2 regions of the Lentibacillus salinarum genome follow, and region 1 is predicted to be linked to the other one. Evidence: a T-box and tRNA genes for the amino acid it is inferred to sense, from the RefSeq annotation. Region 1 holds a T-box; the other holds one or more tRNA genes.
The links. The T-box of region 1 lies ahead of ileS (isoleucine--tRNA ligase). A T-box ahead of a tRNA ligase gene usually reads a tRNA of that ligase, here a tRNA-Ile.
Positions count from the first base shown of each region.

Region 2: it encodes a tRNA-Ile, which carries the amino acid that the T-box ahead of ileS (isoleucine--tRNA ligase) is inferred to sense. The anticodon was not compared.

Region 1 covers NZ_JBHTNH010000002.1:61,568-65,998, forward strand. The annotation lists gene ACFQ4A_RS01065 (YlmH family RNA-binding protein) at 1-762, shown strand, start outside; gene ACFQ4A_RS01070 (DivIVA domain-containing protein) at 858-1,379, shown strand; T-box leader at 1,434-1,661, shown strand; gene ileS (isoleucine--tRNA ligase) at 1,909-4,431, shown strand, end outside.
Region 2 covers NZ_JBHTNH010000029.1:133,550-137,980, reverse strand. The annotation lists gene ACFQ4A_RS15310 (MFS transporter) at 1-565, opposite strand, end outside; gene ACFQ4A_RS15305 (superoxide dismutase) at 738-1,349, opposite strand; tRNA gene ACFQ4A_RS15300 (tRNA-Phe) at 1,549-1,624, opposite strand; tRNA gene ACFQ4A_RS15295 (tRNA-Ser) at 1,752-1,844, opposite strand; tRNA gene ACFQ4A_RS15290 (tRNA-Ile) at 1,852-1,928, opposite strand; tRNA gene ACFQ4A_RS15285 (tRNA-His) at 1,968-2,043, opposite strand; tRNA gene ACFQ4A_RS15280 (tRNA-Met) at 2,057-2,133, opposite strand; tRNA gene ACFQ4A_RS15275 (tRNA-Asn) at 2,137-2,211, opposite strand; gene ACFQ4A_RS15270 (Na/Pi cotransporter family protein) at 2,522-4,147, opposite strand; gene ACFQ4A_RS15265 (NfeD family protein) at 4,356-4,431, opposite strand, start outside.

The DNA.
Region 1 (4,431 bases):
CATTTCCGAAAAGAGGAACATCCGTTTATTGACCAGGTGTTGTCATGGATGGATCAGGTTGAAAAAACGTTTCAAGTGAGGCTCACCGATTTCCTTGACCCGCGGGAACAGCAAATCGTTGATATGTTGGCGGGGACAAGCATGGAGGATTTGCAAGTTCATACGCATGGCGGCAGCCAAAATGCCGAACGGAAACGGGTCATTATTGCACCGCTGTACGAGGACGTCACTGAAGATATCTTTCAGCTGACCTTATTGCAGGGTTCTTACCATACAAAATTTGTGACGCTCAGCCATCGTGATGTGATGGGCGCATTTATGTCTTTAGGCATTAAACGACAAAAACTGGGCGATATCATAGTTGAAGATGGGTTGATTCAAATCATGACGGCGGATGAAATTGCTCCCTATGTGCTCACAAATTTGACGGATATTAAACATACGACAATAAAGCTGGAAGAAGAACCGCTTTTATCTGCGCTGGAAAGAGAAATCAACTGGGTGGAATCCGATCATATTGTCTCCTCGCTCAGGCTGGACACGGTAGTGAAGGCCATCTATCGTTTGTCCCGTAAAGAGGCAGCAGAGATGATTACAAAAGGAAACGTGAAAGTGAATTATAAAGTGACCGATGATCGCAAATTCGTTTTGGAAACGGGCGATATGCTTTCATTGCGAGGCAAAGGCAGAAGTAAATTGATCAGGATCAATGGTCGAACCAAAAAAGATAAGGTCAGTATCACCACAGCGCTATTAAAATAATTTGGACAGTTTGCAGGAATTTTGGTGTTCTTGTCGAAATAACATATATGTCTTGATAGATTTATCGAGAAAAACCGCTTAAGGAGGTGGCCTGTATGTCATTAACACCGCTGGACATTCATAATAAAGAATTTACGAGAGGCTTTCGCGGCTATGATGAGGATGAAGTCAATGAATTTTTGGATCAAGTGATTAAAGATTATGAAATGACCATCCGCGAAAAAAAAGATTTACAGGAAAAAGTGGACCAGTTAAATGAAAAGCTGGGACATTTCACGAATATCGAAAGTACATTGAATAATTCCATTTTAATTGCACAGGAAACAGCTGAAGAATTGAAAGGCAACGCCCAGAAGGAAGCAAAATTGATTATCAAGGAAGCTGAAAAAAATGCGGACCGGATTGTGAATGAATCATTGAATAAATCACGCCGGATTGAAATGGATATTGAGGAATTGAAGAAACAGGCAAAAGTGTTCCGGACCCGGCTGAAAATGATGGTAGAAGCCCAGCTTGATGTCATTGATGCAGGTGACTGGGATGATTTATTTGGTGAGGAAGCAGATACGGAAGGGGAAACAGAGGAAATGGGCGATTACGCCGAAACCAAAGCATAGGCGATAGACCTTGACGTTTGCTCGTTATTTACATATAATGCTCTTATATTAATATGCCATATGATGACGGAGACAGTAGGATGCTGACTTGTCCAGCGAATCAGGAACTGGTGAAAGCCTGAAACAGTGCGGCATTCTGAACATCACTCCCGAGTATCCATTCTGAATCCGAGTAGGAGTGGACGGTTTATTCACGTTACGAATCTCGAGTGAATTTAAAATGAATCAATGGATGATTTTTAAATTTATAAGGGTGGTACCGCGAGTCTTCACGTCCCTTTTGAGGATGAGAAGGCTTTTTTTATTTTCAGGGCTTTTTTCTTAAAGATTGTCTTTTATGACGGTAGCGAATTTCGAATCCACCCGCAAAAGCAACGAGCAAAAATCATCCGCCGAATATGCTGCGAGTTGCGAGGAGCACAGGCAACGCCGAACCAACTTGCAACGTGACGAGCATATTCAATGTGGCCAAAATTTAACAACACACGTTACGAAAAATTTCTTTTGGAAACATAAGGAGGAAAATAGATTGGATTATAAAGAGACATTACTAATGCCAAAGACCAAGTTTCCGATGCGCGGGAATTTGCCGAACAAAGAACCTGAGCGGCAGAAAAAGTGGGACGAGAACCACATTTACGAAAAAGGTATGGAACGGACTAAAGGACGTCCGCTGTTTATTCTGCATGACGGCCCACCGTATGCCAATGGTGATTTGCACATCGGGCATGCACTCAACAAAATATTGAAAGACTTTATCACACGGTATAAATCAATGAGCGGCTATCATGCGCCATATGTTCCCGGCTGGGATACACATGGTTTGCCGGTGGAAACAGCATTGACGAAAAAGAAAAAAGTTGACCGCAAAAAAATGAGCGTTGCCGAGTTCCGACAAAAATGTGCTGAATATGCTATGGGACAGCTTGACAATCAACGAAATCAATTTAAAACGTTTGGTGTCCGAGGGGATTGGGATAACCCGTACATTACGCTAACCAAAGATTATGAAGCAGCTCAGATCAGAGTGTTTGGTGAAATGGCCAAAAAAGGTTATATTTACAGAGGACTGAAACCTGTTTACTGGTCACCATCATCCGAATCAGCACTTGCTGAGGCGGAAATCGAATATTATGACAAGCGCTCACCATCCATCTATGTCGCGTTTGATGTAACAGATGGAAAAGGTGTGCTTGATGTCGATGAAAAAATGATCATCTGGACGACAACCCCATGGACGATTCCGGCAAACCTTGGCATTGCCGTTCATCCGGAATTGGAATATGCGGTAGTTGCTGTCAATGGTGAGAAATATGTGATTGCCCATGAACTACTGGAAACCATTAGCGATGCGTTAGAATGGGAAAACCCGGAAGTCGTCAAAACCTTCAAGGGGCAGGAATTGGACAAAGTGGTTGCGAAACATCCGTTTTATGACCGCGACTCGCTTGTCATGCTGGGTGACCATGTGACGACAGATGCCGGTACCGGGTGTGTCCACACAGCACCTGGACACGGTGAAGATGACTTTTATATGTCACGTTCGTATGGTATCGAACCACTGTCGCCGGTTGATGACCAGGGTTATTTCACTGATGGGGCACCAGGTTTTGAAGGGCAATTTTATGATAAAGCCAATAAAGAAATCACCGAAAAACTGGAAGAGGTCGGAGCACTGCTGAAGCTGACATTCATGACTCATTCGTATCCACATGACTGGCGGACGAAAAAACCGACAATCTTTCGTGCGACATCCCAATGGTTTGCATCCATCAAAGATTTCCGGCAGAACATTTTGGATGAAATCAATCAAATTAACTGGTATCCTGCTTGGGGTGAAACACGCCTGTACAACATGGTGCGTGACCGTGAAGACTGGTGTATTTCCCGGCAGCGCACATGGGGTGTACCGATTCCGGTCTTCTATGCTGAGGATAATACACCGATTATTACCGATGAAACAGTTGAACATGTTTCCACATTATTTGCCGAGCACGGTTCAAATGTGTGGTTTGAACGCAATGCCAAAGATCTTTTACCTGAAGGATTTACGTCTGAGCATAGTCCAAATGGCCACTTTACGAAAGAAATGGATATCATGGATGTCTGGTTTGACTCCGGTTCGTCCCATGAAGCCGTGTTAGTAGGGCGTGAGGATCACAAACGTCCGGCTGATGTCTATCTGGAAGGCAGCGACCAGTACCGCGGCTGGTTCAACTCATCCATTTCCACGGCAGTGGCGGTTACCGGTCGTGCACCTTACGAAACAATTATTAGTCATGGATTCACACTGGATGGCAACGGCCGGAAAATGAGCAAGTCACTCGGTAACGTGATGGACCCGTTAAAAATTCAAAAGCAGCTTGGTATCGACATTCTGCGTTTATGGGTATCATCGGTTGATTATCAGGCGGATGTCCGGATTTCCCAGGATATTTTGAAACAAATATCCGAAGCTTATCGTAAAATCCGTAACACGGTTCGGTTTATGCTTGGCAATTTGGCTGGTTTTGACCCGGCAAAAGACATGGTACCTGAAGCGGAGATGGAAGAAGCTGACCGCTATATGCTGCACCGTCTGCAGAATTTATTGCAGAATGTCCGTGACAGCTATGACCATTACGAATACTCACCGATCTATTCATCCATTCATAATTTCTGTACGGTTGACTTGAGTTCATTCTATCTTGATTTTGCCAAGGATATTTTATATATCGAAGCAGCGGATAACCATCGTCGCCGCAGTATCCAGACCGCTTATTATGAGATTGTGACCACATTGGTGAAACTCTTAACGCCGATCATTCCGCATACAGCTGATGAGATGTGGGAATACATTCCAGGCGCCCGAGAAGAAAGTGTCCAGCTCACCGATATTCCGGAACCAAGGAAAATTACCGGCATTGACACACTATATGAAAAATGGGATCATTTCATGAACGTCCGGGATGATGTTCTGAAAGCACTGGAAGAAGCGCGGGAAGGCAAAGTCATCGGCAAATCACTGGAAGCCAAGTTGACCATTGTTCCAAAAGATAGCGAGACAAAAGAA
Region 2 (4,431 bases), on a different contig from region 1:
CTCCAATGAACAGAATGAACGAAATCGTAAATATAACGCTGTACCCAATGTTCTCTTTCATAGATGCAATGATGGTACCAGCAAGCAGCGGTCCAATCATACCCGCAAATGATTGCAACACGCCGAGAAACCCATTAAAAAAATCCCTTGACTCGGGTTCGGTTATCTCAAACGTCAAAACATTAAAAGCAAGCCAGTAAAATCCGAAGCCAATGCCCAGCACACTACCGAGCATAAAATTATACGTGGCAGCTTTCTCGGCAATCATCAGGACACTTAAAAAAAACAGGGATAAAAATATCACCCCTAAACGCAAAACAATCACACGATCAACTTTCTTTGCAATTTTTCCTGCCACTATAAAGGTAAGGGGCTGGAATAAATAAATCCCCAGATTATAAAAGGCGATGGTCACATAGTCCCCTGCCTGCTTCCATAAATATATATTGACAAAGGTGTTGGAAAGGAAAATACTGAGCGAATACAGTCCGCCGATCACCAGGAGTAAAATGAGGTCCCGGCTTATTTCGATTTTGCCTGCCAATTTTTCCAAACTTTTGTGCATATCGATGCTCCTTTTCGTTCATTTATAGTGTGAGCAATTCGGACTCAGATATGCAGTGTTCGGAACATGTAAGCGTGGAACTTTATCTGTAGGCTGAAGGGAAAGAAACGGCGGAAATCAGGCACTAACAGAAAAGACACGGGAGTGTTCCCGTGTCTTTCGATAAGTCATATTACTTTGCTTCGTTATAATTTTTCTCAACTTCATCCCAATTAACAACGTTCCAGAATGCGGCAACATATTCAGGACGCTTGTTTTGGTATTTTAAGTAGTAAGCATGCTCCCAAACGTCCAGCCCTAAGATAGGCGTTTTACCGTCCATAAGTGGTGAATCCTGGTTTGGTGTGCTGGTTACTTCCAAATTGCCATTATTGACAACAAGCCAAGCCCATCCGGAGCCAAAGCGCCCTTTGGCGGCATTTTCAAATTCTTCTTTGAATTTATCAAAGCTGCCAAATTTTTCATTGATCTTGTCTGCTAGTTCACCTGATGGTTCACCGCCACCATTCGGTGACATAACTTTCCAGAATAGACTGTGGTTAGCATGTCCACCGCCATTGTTGCGGACAGCGGTACGAATGTCTTCAGGCACAGCATTAAGATTACCCACTAAGTCCTCAAGTGACTTATTCTCAAGGTCTGCTTTGCCTTCAATTGCAGCATTGAGTTTTGTTACGTAAGTATTATGATGCTTCGTGTGGTGAATGTTCATGGTTTCTTTGTCAATAGTCGGTTCTAAAGCATCGTAGGCATATGGTAGTTCTGGTAGTTCGAATTTTGCCATTTTGAATGTCCTCCTTTAATATTCATTATCAAAAGGATTGAATATTCAACCTTTATCTTTAGCCTATCAGAGCATTCCTGCATATGCAAATTAAACGCATCTTTACAGGCATTCAGCTGATAAGGCGCATCGTATTATTCATTTTCCCGTTTTCTTTATATGTAAAACAAAAAAACAAGCGATTCAGCTTGTTTAAAAATGGTGGCTCGGGACGGAATCGAACCGCCGACACACGGATTTTCAGTCCGTTGCTCTACCGACTGAGCTACCGAGCCGTATGATGTTTTAGTTCGTTATTTAGTTCTCGCAACAAATGATACTTCGAAGCTTACTCAAGATGCTTGCGGCCAGCTATGATTTACAATGTCTGTCGTCTGACTTCCGACTTCTCTTCATTATGTATGGAGGAGGTAGAGGGATTCGAACCCCCGCGCGGTTTGACCCGCCTGTCGGTTTTCAAGACCGATCCCTTCAGCCAGACTTGGGTATACCTCCAGTTTAGTGGTGGACCCTGCAGGATTCGAACCTGCGACCGATCGGTTATGAGCCGATAGCTCTGACCAGCTGAGCTAAGGGTCCACATCGTTCCTAGATAATTAATGACTAATGAATGGCTTATGGGGCGACCGGTGGGGATCGAACCCACGCGTGCCGGAGCCACAATCCGGTGCGTTAACCACTTCGCCACGGCCGCCATCTATTAGATTTGGTAGCGGCGGAGGGGATCGAACCCACGACCTTACGGGTATGAACCGTACGCTCTCGCCAGCTGAGCTACGCCGCCACATGGCTCCACAGGCAGGATTCGAACCTGCGACCGATCGGTTAACAGCCGATTGCTCTACCACTGAGCTACTGTGGAATAATCTGATTTGTCCTATCATTGCAGTATAACCTAAATCGTGTTGTGTTCCATTTTAATCAGCGACGAAATATAATTTATCATGTCCGACAAAATCTGTCAATCATCTGGTCTGAAGATTTTTATGTAAAATAAAAGCACATCAAACGATGCAAGCGACACTAAACATTATAGCATGTTCACCAAGGGGTTTCAATAAGAAAAACCGGTAAATTCAAACCGCTGTTAAATCCCGTACATATTGTGCCTATATCGTTTGAACGAGACAAGAAACTGTAAAAGAAAGAGGTGTAAACACCTCTTTCTTTAACTATTCACCCAAAACAGCTTCTGCAATATTTGAAGCGTGATCCCCTATCCGCTCCAGATTGCTGATAATATCAACAAATACAATTCCTGCCGATCCGGTACAAAGCCCTTCATTCATTCGAATAATATGCTTCTTGCGATAAGTGCGTTCCATTCTGTCAATTTGATCTTCTTTTTGGACGACAGCCAAAGCTTCTTCGCGATCCATATTTTCCAGTGATTTCACAGCCTGTTTGACAGTCAGAATCGTTAAATCAAACATGTTATTCAAATCTTCTTGGGCTTGTTCTGTCAAATAAACTTTATTGGATATTTTATAATCAATCAATTCAATTATATTTTCAAAATGGTCACCCATTCGTTCAACGTCTCGTACAGCATCCATTAATACTGTATGTTTCGCACCTTCTATTTCAGACATGGATTCCCCGGATAATTCCACCAGATAATCTGTAATTTTTCGGTCAAGGTTATTGAGTGCTCCCTCGACTTGCATCGATATTTCCGAATGCTTCTGGTTTTGTGTGGTTAAATATAAATTCGTTTCCTCGAGCCCTTTAGACGCGTATTCACCCATGCGGATGATTTCCGCCTTTGCCTGATCCAATGCCAATGTGGATGATTGCTGAATAAAAATCGGGTCCAAATGTTTCGGTTTATACTCAATGATTGCGTCGTCGCCTGGAATCATTTTCGTTACGATCCATGCGAGTGTCCCAATGAACGGGAATTGAATGATAAGGTTAGCTAGGTTAAAACTTCCATGGGCAAAGGCAATCGTCATTTCCGGGTTCAGGTCAATGACAGACTGCAAATATGCAACATACTGGCTGAACAAACCAAGAAACAGTATAACAATAACAGCACCCGCCAGATTAAAAATGACGTGAACATATGCCGTCCGTTTCGCTGCAACAGTAGCCCCAATTGACGCCAGAACCGCTGTAATGGTTGTCCCAATATTATCACCGAACAATACAGGCAAGGCAGCTTCAAGCCCAATGGCACCCTCAGAATATAAACCCTGGAGAATACCAATTGTGGCCGTTGAGCTTTGGACAATAAATGTAAACAACGTTCCGATGACAACACCTAAAATGGAATGCTCACTCATACTTAGCGTCAGATCCTGAAATGCTTGTACTTCGCGTAGTGGTGACATGCCACCACTCATTAATTCCAGTCCAAGAAATAATGCACCAAAGCCAAAAACTGTCTGTCCCACATTATTAACTTTTTGATTATTAAAGAAAAATAACAAAAAGCACCCCAGTGCCAGGATAGGCAGTGCATACTCGCCGATGTCAATTCCAATGATAAAAGCCGTCACCGTTGTTCCGACATTGGCTCCCATGATCACACCGATTGCCTGCCTGAGGGTCATAAAGCCGGCATTAACCAGACCGACCGTTAAGACAGTCGTACCGGAACTGCTCTGAATTAAAATTGTGACCACTATACCGGCCAAAACTCCCAGGAACGGATTGCTGGTCGTTTTGTCAAGTATATCTCGCAGCCTGTCACCGGCGGATTTCTGCAAGCCTTCCCCCATATATTTAATACCCAGCAGGAAAATACCCAATCCGCCGATAAATTCAAACAACAGTGTCTGCACATCGATATCCAAAGATTATTCCACCCTTCGAACCATGCTGAAATCTGTCACATACCTTCCCCATTATTAAAGCAGCCGGGATGTTTTGTAAAGGATGTCCTGCAAAACTTAACATAAAATTTACATTCCTATATCATTTAGTCGTTACCCGAATGACGATTGTTTCATTCCGGAACAACGCGATTAATGTTTTTTCGCCCAAACAAACACCCATGAACCATTAAGATCCATGAGTGATGCTGTGTTCATTATCGTTTTTTTCGACTAGAATTTTTGTCCCATCAACGTGAACCACT